Regions from separate parts of the Phormidesmis sp. 146-33 genome, predicted to be linked through region 1. Evidence: predicted binding sites of a transcription regulator. Region 1 holds the regulator's gene; each other region holds the start of a gene.

Region 1 (6,027 bases):
TAAGCGTCTCCTTTGACCAACGTCCGGATTAGTTGCCAACCTGTCCAGCCGATCGCTGAAACCAACACTACCAGCATCACCAGAGACAGCGCTGAAAAAGGAGCAATCAGCATCATCAGCAGCAGCCCCAAGAGTAAAATCATCACGATCGAATTGTTCACAACGAGCGTCTCCCAATTTAGAATCAGGTTCAGTTTAATCAAGAGAGCTAACTCAATGCCTCTAGCGATAGCAGCATTTCTGTCGCGTAATTGTTGTGAACATATGAAGAAACTTTTTGATTTATAGTCTTTTGCAAATCTTCTGAAATCACTGAATCTTCTCAAGGCGTTTGGGCTAGTGAGAATCGCAAAATCAGAAAGCGATTGCCTTCTTTTTGACCAGATTGAACCATAAAAGTTTGCGCTATGATAGCGAAGCTATTCCCTTGGATAGAACCCTTTGATGGTAGGAATCTTTAGCCATCTAGCGCAGCCTCACACAAGGGAATCAACGCTCAATCATCCATCCCTTTTGGAACGCAACCCCGGTGAGAACCCTATGGAAGAGTGGCAAAAAGATTTTTCTGAACTGTTAGAAACGATCGCGGATCACATCGAAGGCTTCTTTGTTGAAGTGTCGAGAGAAGTGACAGAAGTGGTCAACGTGTTTGTAGAGCTTTCTGACGAGCTTTCGGCACAGGCACAAAATACCTTTACAGATGAGATTGACCAATACATTAATGAGCTAGTCAACCCCGTTTTAGAAGCCTATTTTGGGTTTGAAGGCATGGTCGGAGAAGCTGCCCAACCGATGATGCAAACTGTAGAACCGCTGCTCAACCAACACCCCATCTGTGTCGGCTGTCGTCACTATCATGGGCAAGCCTACAACGGCAACGTGCTAGTCTGCGGAATGCACCCCTACGGCGTGGGAGAAGGACTAGACATCTGCCCTGATAAAGAATTGACCCGCTGGAAGTCACCCTACCTCAATTCAGAAGGTCAATTTCTATTTAGAGAAGACGATTGGTAATAGGCGAGGTGTGAAGCCTGAAATTTGTACGCCTTCAGGCTTCGCCGACTGGCTAGCGATCAGGTAAACTGCTGACTCAAGGTGACTGGATTGTGGACAGTGATCTTCTTTTTGTGAATAGAGATCATTTTGTCCTGTCGCAAGTCTCCCAGCAGACGAGTCACGGTCACCCGCGTTGAGCCGATCGCTTCTGCAATGGCTTGATGAGACAGCTTGAGGTCGATCGTGATCCCTTCTTGACTGGGCAGGCCAAAATCGCGACAGAGAATCAGCAAGAAACTCACCAGACGCGACCCCATATCTCGATGCGCCAACGTTTCGATCATCATTTCGGTTTGTAGAATTCGAGACGACAGCCCTCGCAGCATTAGCAGACAGAGTTCGGGGTTGTCTTTGAGTGCTTTTTCAACCTGCTCAATTTGAACAGACAGCAACTCAACCGATGTGAACGCAACCGCATGATAAAAGCGATCGGCGCGTTGCCCGGTGATCAGTGACAGTACCCCAAACACGCTGTTTTCTCGCAGTAAGGCAACCGTAATCTCCTCACCCGCCTCATAAACTCTCGAAAGCTTGACGGCACCTTTGACTAAAAAATAAACTCGTTCTGCGGGGTCGCCTGGAAAGAAGATCGTTTTGCCTCGCTCAAACGTCTCAACGACAGGTGGAAAGGCACCGCCCCCAATCTGGCGAAATAATGCTGCAAGTGGTCGCTCTTTGGTCACTACCATGTTCCTTGTCGAACTCGTGCTCTTAAACTCTCTTGATTGACCTGGCAACGGTTTTTACTTGGCTGTCAGATGATCTGTAAGAGATTGATGACTTTAGAACACTTAAACTTACTCTTCAAGCAGTTTTTGTGCTCGATACTACACTATTCTGCCAGGTAGTTGAATTTTTGCAGGGATTGAGCTAAGTCTCTAACAATTGCTTAAGGTTTGAGCTTAAATTCGTCGTTCATCTGAAGATTTTTAAGATCTGTTACCCATCTTAATCAGGCTGGAAGTCAATAGATTAATCAATAGATCGATTCAAAGATCAATTCAGTAATAAGCTTGTCAAAAAGTACGTTGTGAGTTGAAGATTTCAGAACGATGACCGTGTTGAAGAGCGGTATTACCCAGCGTCAAGGAGCTTAATTTACCGAAAGCTCTAGAGACTTTTAGGGTGCTGCCTTTTAGTCGAAGACATTCAACTCTTGCATTGAGAATTCATCAATCTGGGATTAAAAAATTTTTAATTAAAAAGCGGGTAACGCGATTCGAACGCGCGACATTCACCTTGGCAAGGTGACGCTCTACCACTGAGCTATACCCGCAAAATTCGGACAAGTTCTACTATTGCAGATACTCATAGAGATGTCAAGCCTGAAAAACCAAAAAGCCGGAAATCAGGAAATCGCATCGCTTCTCAGCATATAGGATGTAGAAGGATGAAAAAAGAACATCCATACTCCTTACCTCCTACTTTTTATGGTTCAATACACGCTTGCTCAAAGTCCCGAAGTCATTCTCACGGTCTCTGGTAAGGATTCTGCCAAAGCTCGCGAGAAGGCAATGGATCAACTGATGGAACTAATGGATGACGGCAAACTGCCCACCGAGCTAACGGATGGCTTTGGGCCGCAGCACTTTATCGAAATTAAAGATCAAGGCGCGATCGCTTCCAGTGATGAAGATGCCCTCAATCAAGCCGTTCAGGTTCTTAGCAGTCTGGCAACCCTCAAACTCAAGGCTCAAGAATCACGCTCTGAAGCGCTGCAAGTTCGCGAACAAATCGACATTCTCTTTACGGATGAGCTAGTCAGCGAAGAAGAAATCAACAGCCTCAAAGAAGGCTTCAAGGTTCTCAAAACCTATGCTCAGACCAACATGCGCTACCGAGAAGCTCGTTCTCAAGCCGAGACCGCTCGCGTTGTTCTTGACCAGGCGCTCCAGTCGCCATCAGAGCTAAAGAAATCAGGAAAGTAGGTGGCTTTAACTCAGAACGCGCTGGACGCTGAAAATTTAGACGTGAAATATTATGATGGAGAAGTCTTAAGAAAACTTCACAAAACGAACCGTGACAGTAGAGCAACTTCCGACTCCAGCAACTTTTGAGCGACAAACTTGGGAATGGCAAGGGCATCAGATTCGCTATGTGTCTATGGGGACAGGCCAGCCTTTGGTATTAATTCATGGATTTGGGGCCTCAATCGGACACTGGCGCAAAAATATTCCCGTTCTCGCTGAGGCTGGCTACCAGGTGTTTGCTCTCGATCTGCTGGGGTTTGGCGGTTCCTCAAAGCCTGAATTGGACTATAACCTGGAGCTTTGGGTCGAGTTGATCCGCGACTTTTGGGCCGCCAAGATTCAGCAGCCTACCGTATTTGTCGGTAACTCGATCGGCGGCTTGCTCTGTCTGATGCTGTTAGCCGAACATCCCGAAATCTCGGCTGGGGGCGTGTTGCTCAATCCTGCTGGAGGACTCAATCACCGACCTGAAGAGTTAAATCTGCCATTGCGGATGATCATGGGTACTTTCTCAAAAGTTGTGAGTTCTCAAGCGTTTGGGCCATGGCTCTTCGATCGCGTCCGTCAAAAAGCTCGAATTCGCAACAGTCTCAAGCAGGTTTATCGCGATCCTGATGCAATTACAGACGAGTTAGTCGATCTGCTGCACGAGCCGTCTTGCGATCCGGGTGCCCAAAAAGTGTTTGCGTCGATTCTCTCGGCTCCGGCTGGCCCTCGACCAACGGAATTGTTTCCTAAAATTAAGGTGCCGCTGTTGGTGTTGTGGGGCGAAGCTGATCCCTGGACACCGATCGCAGGCGCTGAGATTTATCGATCGCTCACTGACACCCATGATGTGCAATTTGTCGGCATCCCAGATACGGGGCACTGTCCCCATGACGAACGCCCCGAAGTCGTGAATGCCCAAGTGTTGGAATGGTTGGCCCAGAAAAAACTCTGAGGACGACACTGAGAACTTTATAAAGACGGATGCGGGAGGTGAGCGTATTTACGGATTAGCCTTGTCAGAAAAAAAGTTAGCCTCGGAACCGATAGGCTGATCAGATTTGAGATTGCAGGCTGGGGCAGACGAGACGCATCTCTGACCCTGCAACATTCGATCTGCTGAACCCTCAGTCTTGTTGGAAGAATTCAGCAAAGCGAGTTTAGAGGCGTGTACTTATGAGTGACCGGAATCAAGCACACGGTCAAGTGGAGAATGTGGGAGACGATCGCGAAACCATTTCTCCAGACATTCAGCCTTGCGATGCGACCCTGATTCAATCAGCAGACGTTCGTAAATCAGAAGCCGATCGCTTGCTCAGAGAGGGCATCGAGCAGCATCAAGCGGGACAGTTTCAACTCGCGCTTCAGCGACTCCAGCAGGCCCAAGCGATTTATTTGGAGATTGATGATCAGCAGGGCGTTGAGAAGGCTTTGGGCAGTTTGGGAATGGCTTGCTATAGCGTGGGAGACTATGCTGAGGCGATCGATTATTCTCAACGCAGTCTGGGCTTGGCTCAAAAAATCAAAAGCTACCTCAGTAGCGTCAAAGTGTTGGGTACGCTGGGCAATGCCTATCGTCACCTGGCAGATCACCCCAAGGCGGTTGAATATCAGCAGCAAAGTCTGACCCTGGCGCGAGAAATTCACGATCGACGCGGAGAGATGGCTGCGCTCAACAATTTGGGGCTGGCTTACAAAGCATCTGGTGATCATCAAGGTGCGATCGACTGTGAGCAGCAAGCATTACTGATCGCTCAAGAACTTGCAGATCGGCACGTCGAAGGGCAAATTCTCAAAAATCTGGGAAATGCCCACTATGCGCTGGGAAATTATGACCAGGCGATCGACTACTACAAACAGCGATTGAGACTGGCGCAAGAGATTGACGATCGTCGTCTAGAAGGTCAGGTTCTCAGAAATTTGGGCAATGCCTTTTATGCAGCAGGCGATCACAAAAACGCAATTTTTTACAATCAACAGCGGCTCTGTCTGGCGCAAGAAGTGGGCGATCTCCGAGCAGAAGAGCAAGCTTTGGGCAGTTTGGGCGTTTCTTGGGATGCGCTGGGTGAAAGCACTCAAGCCGTCACCTATCACGAACAGCGGCTGACGATCGCTCGCAAGCTTCAAGACCCTCGCCTCCAAGAACAGATCTTAGGAACGCTGAAGGTGGCTTACTATGCTCAGGGCGACTATGCAAAAGCGAATCAGTACACCGAAGAGCGATCGGCGCTGCTAGTTCTTCGTCAGAGTGAAGAGAGATGAAAGAATTTCGGGAGTGGCAATCCTTAGCACAGTTTTCTTGACGTTGTTCTTGACATTTAGAAGACGAATTTATTGACCGACGAGCAATTGGACTTCTGATGGCGCAACTTTTGTGTAGGCCTCTGCTGTCGGAATCAACGCCCAACCTGCCTGTCTTAGCCTTTGGTAAGTTGTCCAACCTTTTGACGCACCAGGGACTTGTAGATCTGGGACGCGGTATTGCGGAAAGGCAGTGTAAGGCATCCAGGGCTTGAGGGGCTGTTCTCTCAGATGTAAGATTTTGTTTCCTGACCCAAAGCCTGCCAGCCAGCACATTTGTCCAGTCATATTAGTTTCTCCTTACAGGTATATTTGTCATCTCACGCTGTCGGCTCGTCAGAGCGTCTGGGCTTTAGTAGCAGCCAGCTTGTGAGAAAGAACGCCGCCGTCAAAATCTGGAGCAGATCCAGAGGGGTCACCCAGGGATGAGAGAAAGCGGTTGCGCCTCGCTCGATCGCGCCAAACAACCAAGCAGGAATACACAAAATCCAGATCCACCGCTTTAAGCTGGTCAGCAATTCACTCACTTCGGGTGTGGGTTGATTGTTCATGGGGGTCACCAATTTCGTCAGACTAGAGGAAACTGTCTGCTGTCCATAGCCGTCTATAGAAGGTTGAGTTTCGTCCAAGTTGGGTCTAACGGGAGCGCTGAGAAGAACTTCACAGGTTTGCTATCCCGTTACGCCTAGAGTATGTAACTCTTTATTAAAGCTCA
Region 2 (6,027 bases), on a different contig from region 1:
GGTGATGGTTTGCCAGTTGGGATCAGGTTCGTTCTGTCCTACAATGGGCTGCCAGAGATAGGGGAACAACTGACAAAACTTTTTGCCCAACGGATCAAGAGGAAGCGGGGCATGGTGCTGGTCTTCAGTAGAAAGGGCAACCATTGGGCTACATCTCCTCTTGTCCAGATTGAGAACTGCTTTCTTTTCTGAGATAAACAATTGAGACTTGAAATTTTGTCACTTTGGGGCTATTCACATGAAAGAGTGATGGACTAGAATGAACTTAAGATTCGTGGGAAGCGTACTCAATATACGTTCGATTAAATCTTATACGCTCTGGGTTAAATATGCACGATATTTTTGATAAAACTCTGAGGATTCACGGAATTACAGGTAAGCGTTTATCTGAAGTAACGGGCTTTAGTCAGACCCACATCAGCGAATTTCGCAAAGGCAAAACCAACCCGTCCTGTAACACCTTGCAATCCCTACTGGATGGGATGGATGAACTCTCACCAGGCGCTAAAAGAGATTTCTGCCTACAACTTGCGGGAACAACTCCGTCCTTCGTAGAAACAGCACCCCCTTCACAAAAGCCGTCGATCGAGGGAATGAGCAGCCTGGAACTTGCACAGCTTCTTCTCGTAGTCGCTGACAAACTTCAGCAAGGACAGCCTGCTAAACAACTAATTTCGGCATAACTCAATTCACATCCAATAACCCTTTCAAGGTCTGATGGCTGCGAGCTGATATTTTTTTGCTGTCTGAATTTATTCAAGTATCAATAAACACATCTCATTCGCCGTAACAATCCCGATTGACGTGATCTCAAACAAGTGAGTCAATGTTGTTTGGATTACATTTATCAGGGCAATTCTACGGTTGTATGAAAGAAGAAAATATGTTCAGAGAAATGGACGGTCATCAATCTCTCCCGCTGCGAGAGGCTATGTCCTCACTGAACAAGCTAACGAATAGTGATAGGACAGAAGTTCTGAAATATCTAATCTGCCAGCCAATGGATCGCTTGATACTGAGCGAGATCCTCACCGCAGTTGCTCACTACCTGATAAGCAGCAGGTTGGGCTTTACGGAGGATGCCAACTTAGTCCCGATTGCCGAACTGATCAAGAAACGGAGATAGTGATAGACCAGGGAACAGCCTTTTTATGACATCACAGTGATGTTTCTTCGATGTCACAATAACCTCAGCCATGTAGAACTAGAGCGATCGTTACGGACTCTGCCTTGAAGTAGTGAAGGTGGAACAAGTATCATTTACATGATCAACTCAATTCAAAATACTCGCGCTGATTAGCGGTCTCGCCATGCAGACCATAATTCAGTCACAGTCTGAGTTTCCTGTATTCCGCAATACAATCACTGATTATCTCTCATGGTTGAGTAATCCCATACTGAATGTGTGAGGATAAGCTCAGATGACGGAACAGGAGCAGGGACATCAGCACGACCATGACCATCACACTCATAGTCAGCCTTCGACCGACCAGGAGCCGATTGAGCTAGAGGATGAGTTGGACGATCGCCCTCCTGCTCAATTTCTCTCAAAACAGTCTCGTCGTGCTTTCTTCGCTTCAATGGGAGCCGCAACCGCACTGGGATTGAGTCAGGGATTCAAGCGCGATCCGGCGGAAGCTAAAGACGAGATGTTAGCGGCGGCTAATACTATTCGAGATGCTAAAAATCTGCATATCCTTAAAGCCACGCCTAAAAACTGCTTCTGGGGGTTCTTTGACAAGACGTTGCCCCCAGTTCTCACCGTGGACTCAGGAGACATTATCTACATCGAGGCATTAACTCACCACGCTGGAGATGCCCCTGATCTGTTGATGGATGATGGGGTAAAAGCAGTGTATGACCAGGTAACCGATCGTGGCCCAGGGGTTCACATTATGACAGGCCCGATTCAAGTCAAAGGAGCAGAACCCGGCGACACGCTGATGGTACGCATCCTTAAGACTCAACCGCGTCTACCCTATGGCAGCAACATCGCGGCTCACTGGGGCTATCTATACAATACCTTCAAGAAAGAGCGGATCACTATTTACAAGCTCGACTTTGAAGCAAATCTAGCTCGCCCTGAGTTTGCCTACGATTTCAAAGGCCGTCCGCTCTACGATAAACCTGGGTTGGTCACGCCTCCTGATCCGGCTGCTCGGCAAAAAGTCAAAGCCAAGGTTGCGATTCCGATGCGTCCCCACTTCGGGGTGATGGGTGTGGCTCCGGGCGAAAGTGGGCGAATTAACAGCATTCCACCTGGCCCGTTTGGAGGCAACATCGATAATTGGCGCATTGGGGCGGGGGCAACGATGTATTATCCCGTTTTCAACAAAGGCGCAAACTTCTTTGTAGGCGATTCTCACATGGCGCAAGGGGATGCAGAACTGTCGGGAACCGCGATCGAAGCTTCTCTAAACGGCTACTTCCAAATCTTCGTGTTGAAAGACTTTCAGATCACAAACCCCATTCTAGAAACCGATTCCCACTGGATCACACATGGTTTCAATGAGGACTTGAATAAAGCAATGAGACAGTCGGCTGATCAAATGCTTGATTTCCTGGTGAAGAAGCGAAAGATGAGTCCTGATGAGGCTTACAGCTTAATCTCGGTCGGAGTAGACTTCGGCGTAACTCAGGTAGTGGATATCCGTCAGGGATGCCATGCTGCTGTCCCAAAAAGCTTGTTCATGCCGAGTTGATTACCTTTATTCAATGTCTTCAAAGATTAGGAGTCATTTATTGAGAAAGTTGCTGGTTAAGGATTAGAGGCTCAATTTGAAGTTTGATTCCTCGCAAACCAATTACCTGAACAAAATCACCTGGCAAAAAGATCGATGGATATCTAGATTCTGCTGTCCAAAAACTGCCGCGAAACTCAATCTGCCAAAGTTTTTGAGGGTAAATAACCTGCGTGATAATCCCCTCTCCAACATAAGTTTCTTCAAAACGCTGCGGTCTTTTTAGGTCGATCATACCGCTTGTCCTCATTACGTCCTACACAATAAAGTGATGGAAATCGAATAACGTCACGCATTGTTCTTCCTCTATACCTGAGTCCAGAGACGTGACCAAATCGTTAGAAAATCACTAAATATTAACGGTTTACGAGAGGGACTTAGTAATGTTTAGATTGACAACTCATCTACTTCAGCAGTTAGCCAAACTAGCTCAGAATAAAGATGAAAAGATCGCTCTAGTCGCTATCTGCTGCATGTTCTCAGCTTTTTCGCTCATAGGAGCAATGAGCTTTTCTTCTGCAATGTACTTGAGCTACCTCAATCACTCCACATCTCAACAGTGCAGTCTCACGGCTGAAACCAACTCTAATCAACAACTTAACCATTTGCATTAAAAGAGCAGCAATAACCTACTTTTCTCTCTACTCTTTGCCAATTCTCGCAACAAAAAAGACCGTCTTAAAAGAAGTTTTAATCCATTTGATTAGGTAGTGGATTAGGCTTTTCTTTGAAGACGATCTTTGTTGTTGTACGCATACGAATGCACTCAAACCTAAGTAATACTATCCGTGCCTATAGTAAGCGCGTGAAAGGCTTTTAACATTCATGGAATGAGGGGTAGCATCCTCTACAGAAACCTCAACATAGCGTTCACTAAGTTTGGACTGTTGATTACGGTATAAGCTGAGATGTTCTTCATCTAGCTCTCCAAGTTCCTCGGCTACTAGACATTCGACTTCTTGAATCAGAAAACTAAGTTCAGGCTGTTTGGTTGCAAGTTCAAGAATTTGATCCAAACGTCTCTCTTGCAAACCGTTCAAGCAGGGGAGTGAGTGAAGCCTAATATACTCCTTGATGAGTCCCCTCCATTTTTCTAGTTCTTCGGGTGTGAACACAGCACTTCTCCTTCTGTAATGTAATGGTCAGAACAATCTGCATAGAAGCTAGGGCGTGTTAAACAGCAACCTCTCTTTAAGCAGCATATCTGGCTGAGGCAATGCTTACTCTATAGGGACTTGTGAGCCAAGAGATTTAGTACAGCAGTAAGATTCCTCAACTACTCCGAGGCAAGTTGCCACCTTAACCAGGAGAATGCTTGAGACGAGCGGGCATGAAAAAACTAATGGGTTGACTAAGTGAGCTAATGACGAAAGGTGCCACAGGACGGGTGGATGCTTGACGATCTCTACGGCTGTTGAGATTCCACTTCTGCCTCAGAAGCTTCACAGCACATGATACTCGCCGTTCTAAAAACAGAAAAAAAATATATGCAGGGAATTCTTCCACGATCATCTCCTTCAAAGTTTATGTCTCTCTACGTTCCGAAGCGATTTACGTTCCCGGTAGCGTTTGTCAATCTGAGAAAGGAACGTTCAACGTTAACTGTCGATCGTAACCCGCTTTGCGGTTCAGTCTAAAGTTGGCAGATTGATGGCTTACTGCATGGCTTTAAAGACTGTATGTATGAGTGACATCAAAAGAGGAAGTGTGACACCAATCTGTCAAAGAATTCCTGAAATTCATGAATTTGACATCTAGATACTACTTCCAGAGCATCTCTATCTTTTGGTAGATTTCCTGAGCTTTCACCATGAGCGCAACTTCTTACGTAATCATTTGGATAGAGTGATGAGTTTCTCTTATTGACTAACGTACAGTCTTTTGGACTAGAGGAAGGACACGCTTAGAGGATGAGTCCCTAGAAAAGGGAATGCGATCCTGTGAAGGGTAGCCCCTGTGACAAAACTTTAGCTTCAGTCACATAGAAGTAGCACTTATTTGATGGGGAGGAGGAATAACTCATGGAAGGTAGAAAGTCGGATCGAATGTTTTAGAACAGATAGCCCGCTCAACGTGGAAAAATCCTTGCTCTTACCCAAGGCTGCTACTTTAACCAAGCTGTAGGGATATCTGACCTGAAACGTCGAAATAGAGCCTTCTATGACCTGCTACTAGGCGAGTTCAACGTCTCATTCGTGTTGAATTCAAATTTGCAGTTTCTTGAATGTAACGCAGGGCATTTCAAGGGATGCAATCTCTACCTGGAGGACAAGCAGCGTGGAATATCATCGTGGATCTGAATTAGATTTGTTCAACCAGAGATTTTGTGAGCTATATCGAAAGAGAGATTCACAAGCAATTGCGGTCTTTGTAGGACTTGAAAGGCGGCGGCGACAGTACAATCTCCCTGATGATTTAGATGTTTACTGCGTCCTTAACGGAGTCTATCTCAAAGGTGTCCAACAGATTGAAAAAGGGGAAGTCATCAGAAACTTCTACGCTTTCGTTCGTTGGTTTGGCATGAGAGCCATTCAAGAACTCAGCCGCACAAATCAGAGGGAATGTAGTCGGACACAGCCTCTAAGTTCTGGCATGATTGAGAACCTTTCGTCTACGGCGGATTCAGAAGAGCCTTTGCTTTCAGAACTAGAATTAACCGCCAGCCTGGACAAATTGTTCGCTTCCTTACACGAACTCAGTGACCGAGATCGGCAAATCCTATACATGCGGTTCTGGCAACACAAGTCCTGGGATGAGATTGCATCAGTTTTAATTCCTGACACTTTAACAAACAGAAAAGTGGCTACAATTCGTCAGGCAGGTCATCGGGCTATCAAACGACTTAGAAAGCTCATCCAAAGTTAGTGGAAAAACTCTGCTCTTAGTGGGGCTGTCTTCCCTCTAAAGCGGAAGGTCATTTCTCGCGCCTCTCAGAACTTCTCCACCGATGTACAAACTGTTTGAAAATTTCTTAGATCAGCATATCAGCCGTACAGCTTCCCACGTTGAAAGCGCGTTCGATCTCTGGGGCTTCCTACCTTCACACCTCCTTATTTTCCGTGCAGGTAGAATCTCCGCAAGCTCCGATTTCTTACCAGACCACAAAACAAGGAGGACGAAAAAATAGGAGGGAATTAGCAAGATCGCTGCACTTCTCAAGTCTTCTCGCTGCCACTACTGGTTCAAAATCACGAAAACCGTTTGACTTCTCGACGAATGACGACGATTTGAATTTCAGCATCAACAGCTTTCGCTAATCTCACCAGAGTATCCGCCCGTGGATGAC
Region 3 (6,027 bases), on a different contig from region 1:
GACTAATTCCCTGACCTGATTGACGTGAATTCGATGGGGTTGCTTTGCTTTGTTATTGAGCGCTTCTGCCCCCCAACCCCTCAATTCTGAGGAACTTAAGATAAGACTTCCGGTTCAAAGTCCCTCACGGGTGGGGGATATAGGGGGCTGCCTGAATTAACAACCGCAGCAAAGATTTGATCGAACTGACGTTGATTAGTTTTCGGAGACGATGCGAGAGCCGAGCCAACCGACGAGGCGATCGAGCGCTAGACCGACCAAGCCGACGTAGAGAACGGCGATGATAATTTGGCTCATGCTGTCTTCGTTGCCTGCGTTGTAAGCGTCCCAGATAAAGAAGCCGATGCCCCCTTCTGCTTTGAGCATTTCGGCAGCGACGATCGCCAGCCATGCCAGTCCGATGCCGATTCTCAAACCACCAAACACATAAGGCACCGTTGAGGGCACCAGGATATTGAAGAAGTACTCTTTGCCTGACAGACGCAGAACTTTAGCCACGTTGTTGTAGTCTTGAGGAATTTGTTGGACACCTACCGCAGTATTAATGACGATGGGCCAAATTGCGGTCACAAAAATTACAAACAGCGCCGCCGGGTTACTATCTTGAAAAATTCCTAATGACAACGGCAGCCAGGCCAATGGCGGAACCGTTCGCAGCACTTGAATCATCGGGTCAAGTCCACGTCGCATAAATTCGCTCGTGCCGATCAACACGCCCAGCGCAATCCCGACCACGGCCGCCAAACTGTAGCCAATCATTACCCGCTGCAAACTAATCCAAATCTGCCAGCCGAGTCCTTTTGAGGTGCCCCCATCATCAAAAAACGGGTTGAGAATCCACAAAATCGTTTGAGTAACCACCTTAATCGGGCCAGGCATCTTGGATTCTGGACTCAGACACAGTAACTGCCACAGCACCAAAACCACCAGCGTACAAATAAACGGCGGCAGCAATTGTTTTAACTGCTTACTAACATTTTCAGAAAACTGTGAAGGCTGACGGAGAGAAGGATTAGCTGTCATGGTGAAGAAGTTCCTGAGAGCGAGTTGAGCAGAAGAAGAAAAATGAATCAGGGCTGAATGTTTGAGCGTCGATGCTGATGTCTAGAGGTGCATCGTTGATACTCAGACCAGCAAGCGTGATGTCTAGAGGTGCGTCGTTGATGATCGAACTAGCGAGCGTGATGTCTAGAGGTGCGTCGTTGATGATTGAACCAGCAAGCGTGATGTCTAGAGGTGCATCGCTGATACTCAAACCAGCAAGCGTGATGTCTAGAGGTGCATCGTTGATGATTGAACCAGCAAGCACGAAGCGTTGAAGTTCATCGCTGACGTTTTGCCCATCACGCCTGATGGTTTAAGCTTTATTGCTGAACTAGGCTTTTTTGATCTTCAAACCGCTCAGATAAGCGCTGGTGTTGGCGGGATCAAACTTGACTCCATCAAAGAAGGTTTCAACGCCGCGAGAAGCATCGGTCGGAATGGCGGCCGTTTGACCGATCGCTTTCGCCGCTTCTTTCCACAAATCTTCACGGTTGACCTTATCGACGAGTGCCTTCACATCGGTATCGGCTGCAAATCTGCCCCAGCGCATGTTCTCGGTGACAAACCAGGTGTCGTGGCTCTTATAGGGATAAGACGCATTCTCACGCCAAAATTTCATCATCAAGTCGCTATTTGCCAGCGTGCGACCGTTACCAAAGTCAAAGTTGCCCTTGGCTCGTTCCACGATGTCTTTTGCAGGAGCTTTCACATACTTATCAGCCGAGATGATTTCACACATCTCTTGTTTGTTTTCGTCTTTGTCGCACCAGACCTGAGCTTCTTGAATCGCCATCAAAATTGCTTTGGCCGCTTTAGGATTTTTATCAACCCAGTCCGCCCGCATTGTGAAGGCTTTTTCGGGGTGTGCTTTCCACAGTTCGCCTGTCGTGACGGCGGTGTAGCCGAGCTTTTTGTTGACTAGACGACCGTTCCAGGGTTCACCCACACAGAAGGCATCCATTGTTTTGGTTTCCATGTTGGCTACCATTTGGGGCGGCGGTACGACGACGAGATCCACATCGTTTTCAGGATCAATGCCCCCTGCTGCTAACCAGTAGCGCATCCACAAGTCGTGAGTCCCCGCCGGGAAGGTAACAGCCGCCTTGAATTTCTTACCCGCCGCTTTTGCAGCTTCAACTTTGGCTTTCAACGGAGCGCTATCGGCGGCTAGTTTCAAATCTAAGTAATCGTTGGCAACGGAGATCCCCTGTCCATCGGTATTCAATCTCGCCAAAATGTACATCGGCAGCGGCGTATTGCCTTTGGTGATCTTGCCAGAAGCCATCATGTAGGGCATCGGAGTCAGAATGTGCGCCCCATCAATGCCGCCTCTGTCAGACCCTAGCTCAATGTTGTCGCGTGTCACAGCCCACGAGGTTTGTTTAGAAACGGTGACATCCGTCATGCCGTACTTCTTAAACAGTCCTTTCTCTAACGCAATCACGAGTGGCGCACAGTCCGTCAGCGCGATAAAGCCCAGTTTTGCAGTCGGCGTTTCTGGCGTTTCGACACTCCCCGAATTGACAGCAGGAATCGCACTGGGTGAACTGGCAGAACTCGCGGTCGTCTTGGTCTTATTCGGAGAACTACAGCCATTGACAAGAATCGTTCCGGCTGCGGCTGCACCTGCGGTGATGATAAATTTCCGTCTTGAGAGGTCACTCATGAATCGTCTTCCAAAATTAAGTTTGCTGGGAAAGGAAAGGAGGGATGAGGGATGAGGGATGAGGGATGAAAGGAATCTTCAGGTTTGAGTTCTAAGTTCTGAGTTCCGAGTTCCGAGTTCCGAGTTCTGAGTTCTGAGTTCTGAGTTCTGAGTTCTGAGTTCTGAGTTCTGAGTTCCGAATTCTAAAATGCTGAATCCTTTACCGCTCCCTCATCCCTCATCCCTCATCTCTCCCTTGTTTTTGCGCCAAACTGCTGCGTGAGAATCTCTTGCAGAATGGGCTTGAGATCTTCACAGGGAATGCCTTTACGAACACAGGTGCCCAGGTGAGCATCTTTGCCGACTTTGCCACCCATATAGAGATCGACTCCTTCGACGGTGCGCCCGTCTTTGCGGACTTTGGTGCCCATCAGACCGATATCAGCAACCTGGGGCTGACCACAGGAGTTGGGGCAACCTGTCCAATGGATTCTCACCGGGTGCGGGCACTCGATTTCGGCTTCCAGTTCTTTGATCATTGCCACGGCTCGATTTTTGGTTTCGATCAGGGCAAAGTTGCAAAACTGGGAGCCAGTGCAAGACACCAACGCACGAGAAAGGTTTTCTGGCTGAGTCGAAAATCGCTGAACGATCGCTTCCTCTAACAGTGCCGTCAGTCGCGAATCGGGCACATTGGGAATGATGATGTTTTGCTCAACGGTAAGGCGAATCTCTCCACTGCCATAGACTTCAGCTAGACGAGCAATGTCAAACATGTCTGGAGCAAACAACCGACCCACAGGAACGTGTAAGCCGACATAGTTGAGTCCGGGTTGCTTTTGGGCGTAGACTCCAATGTGATCGCGCTTGTCCCAGAGAATCTCGTCTTTGGCGGCGGCGGGTTGCAATGTGTGGCCGATTTGAGTCTCAACTTGCGATCGAAACTTCTCAATCCCCCACTCGTCAATCAGCCACATCAAGCGGGATTTTTGACGATTGGCGCGCAGACCGTGATTGCGGTAGACAATCAAAATCGCTTCACACAAAGCCACCACATCACTCGGCGGCACCCAGACATTCATCGAAATCGCTGCCTCACACCGCTTGGCAGAGAAGAATCCTCCTACCAACACGTTGAAACCAAGCTCATCACCCTGATAGGCAGGCACAAAGGCAATGTCGTTGATCTCCGCATGGACAGAATTATCGCGACACCCGGCGATCGCAATGTTGAATTTACGCGGCAGATTCGTAAACGCAGGATTGCCAACACCGTTGCTTGTGATCATGTCCTGGACTTGTATCGCCAATTCACGAGTATCAATCAATTCATCAGCATCAATGCCAGCGACAGGCGATCCGGTAATATTGCGGACATTATCCATCCCGGATTGCACGCTGGTCAGCCCTGACTGTTCAAACTTGTTGAAAATATCGGGCAAATCTTCGATCCGCACCCCTCTAAGCTGAATGTTTTGGCGGGTTGTAATGTCTCCATTGCCATCTTCGCCATAGCGCTGTACGATTTCAGCCAGCGTCCGCATCTGTCCACTGGTGAGAATTCCAGTTGGAAACCGCATTCTCATCATGAACTTGCCGGGAGTCACCGGGCGAAAAAACACCCCTAGCCATTTGAGTCGGTGGTCACGATCGGTTTCGTCGATCGCTTCCCAGCCTACTTGAGCAAATTGTGCCAGGTCGGCCTTGACTGCAAGACCATCTTTCTCGGCTTTTAACTTCTCGAACTTATTGAGGGTCGCGGCTGATGAAATAGTGTCTGTCATGGAGGGTGCCTAGAAATAAAAAGTGTCCCAACCGAAACACGGGCAGACGATCGACGCACCTGAATAGAAGAACCTGCGGAAGGTTGGATGTGGGGTGCGAGAATCGGGGTTGCGATTGCTCTTGAAGGTTAAGTTAGGCGAGATTACAGAGGAAATTCGTATACGTAGTTACAAAATATTTCCATGTATGAATTTTCTGCATAACTGTGATGCGGAAGATGCATTTTTATTTTTTTGGATGCATTTCCCCCGTAGACTAGCGATGGCGCTGTCGATCGCTTTGAGTTATTGTGCACTCGTTCTAGTTCTGCTCCCGGCACATCAAGTAAACTGTCCGGTTTGTCTACAAGCAGAAGGGATTTAGGGAACAGCAGCTAGACTTGAACCCGATCGAAAACTTTATCGCTTTCTGGAGAACACATCATGGATCGTCGAACTTTTTTATCTTGGGTGAGTTTGGGCTGGGTGGCGAGTAGCTTGCCTGTGGCGATCGTGGCCTGTTCGTCTAATTCTCAAACCGAAGCAAAACCTACGGCGAGTCCGGGGGCGGATGGCTTTGTGAAGGTGGGGGCGGCGACCGATCTGGATAAGTCTGGGCAGATTTTGAATGAGCAATTTGCGGCGGGCCCGTTGCTAGTCGTTCGCAATCCATCTGACCCCAAGGCAGTTGTCGCCGTCAATCCGACCTGTCCTCATCAGGGCTGTTTGGTGACCTGGAAGACAGAGCGTAAGTCGTTTGCTTGTCCCTGTCATGCGTCTCAATTTGCGGCGGATGGCAAAGTATTACAGGGGCCGGCTGTCAAGGGATTGGCAATGTATGAGGCCAAGGTTGAAGGAGATTCTATTTTGGTGAAGGGAAAATAGGACGTTGAGTGGTTGTTTTGTAGGTCAACAAAAGCGCGTCTTCCACATTTGGTCTTCCACTTTTGATAGATGAACGATCGCGCCTCTCAAACCATCCTTAGGGAATACCGATTTGGGAGATTTGACTATGACAACGACTACCGATAGCGCTCGTGCTCTCAGCAACCTCGAATACGATTTGCTCACGGTTCTTCAAAATAAAGCTGAAGCGGTGAAGGCTTACGACACCTACATTCAAGATGCTCAAAGCATGAATTCTCAGCCCTGTGTTGAACTCTTTCAAAAATTGAAGGAAGAAGACATGCAAAAGGCTCAAGAAATTCGGCATCATCTACAACAAGTCATGCAAAACGGCAAAATGTAAGTTGTTAAATATAAGCTGTTGAATTCATTGAGCAAATTGTTTTAGAAAGACGCATCTTTTTTTAGATTGTGCGCTTTAGCTAAAAGACCCCTGACTTCTATAAGAAATTGGGGGTCTCATTTATTTGAGCGTTGGAATACTTTAAACTTTACTGTCTCAACTTGACGCACATTCCCTCTCTCCTCCAGCGATCGCACAGTTTGTCTGTGTAGTTAGTGTCGAAAAGTTTTAGTGCTTCAGCAACAGAGGTAAGCCGACGATGGGTTTTGAATGGAGTGCCGTTAGGATAGTCGGGCGATCGCCACACCTTCAGCGTGTATTGAGTA

The links. The regulator NtcA, encoded in region 1, controls nitrogen genes in cyanobacteria. The targets are predictions, from matches to a motif close to TTTGTANNNNNNNNTACAAA.
Region 2: the regulator NtcA is predicted to act here: its motif matches at 1,344-1,363, upstream of ACJ2PR_RS19330 (acetamidase/formamidase family protein).
Region 3: the regulator NtcA is predicted to act here: its motif matches at 4,629-4,648, upstream of ACJ2PR_RS01600 (ferredoxin--nitrite reductase).

Annotation. Positions count from the first base shown of each region.
Region 1 covers NZ_JBJPHU010000032.1:44,914-50,940, forward strand. The annotation lists gene ACJ2PR_RS14955 (hypothetical protein) at 1-161, opposite strand, end outside; gene ACJ2PR_RS14960 (hypothetical protein) at 541-1,014, shown strand; gene ntcA (global nitrogen regulator NtcA) at 1,074-1,745, opposite strand; tRNA gene ACJ2PR_RS14970 (tRNA-Gly) at 2,261-2,332, opposite strand; gene ACJ2PR_RS14975 (hypothetical protein) at 2,487-2,984, shown strand; gene ACJ2PR_RS14980 (alpha/beta fold hydrolase) at 3,076-3,966, shown strand; gene ACJ2PR_RS14985 (tetratricopeptide repeat protein) at 4,188-5,273, shown strand; gene ACJ2PR_RS14990 (hypothetical protein) at 5,343-5,600, opposite strand; gene ACJ2PR_RS14995 (hypothetical protein) at 5,633-5,863, opposite strand.
Region 2 covers NZ_JBJPHU010000049.1:11,665-17,691, forward strand. The annotation lists gene ACJ2PR_RS19320 (hypothetical protein) at 1-144, opposite strand, end outside; gene ACJ2PR_RS19325 (helix-turn-helix domain-containing protein) at 330-683, shown strand; gene ACJ2PR_RS19330 (acetamidase/formamidase family protein) at 1,422-2,702, shown strand; gene ACJ2PR_RS19335 (NfeD family protein) at 2,740-2,976, opposite strand; gene ACJ2PR_RS19340 (hypothetical protein) at 3,125-3,355, shown strand; gene ACJ2PR_RS19345 (hypothetical protein) at 3,524-3,856, opposite strand; gene ACJ2PR_RS19350 (RNA polymerase sigma factor) at 5,019-5,606, shown strand; gene ACJ2PR_RS19355 (hypothetical protein) at 5,930-6,027, opposite strand, start outside.
Region 3 covers NZ_JBJPHU010000002.1:74,663-80,689, reverse strand. The annotation lists gene ntrB (nitrate ABC transporter permease) at 196-1,023, opposite strand; gene ACJ2PR_RS01610 (hypothetical protein) at 1,013-1,309, opposite strand; gene ACJ2PR_RS01605 (CmpA/NrtA family ABC transporter substrate-binding protein) at 1,376-2,710, opposite strand; gene ACJ2PR_RS01600 (ferredoxin--nitrite reductase) at 2,935-4,473, opposite strand; gene ACJ2PR_RS01595 (QcrA and Rieske domain-containing protein) at 4,897-5,337, shown strand; gene ACJ2PR_RS01590 (hypothetical protein) at 5,465-5,701, shown strand; gene ACJ2PR_RS01585 (hypothetical protein) at 5,850-6,027, opposite strand, start outside.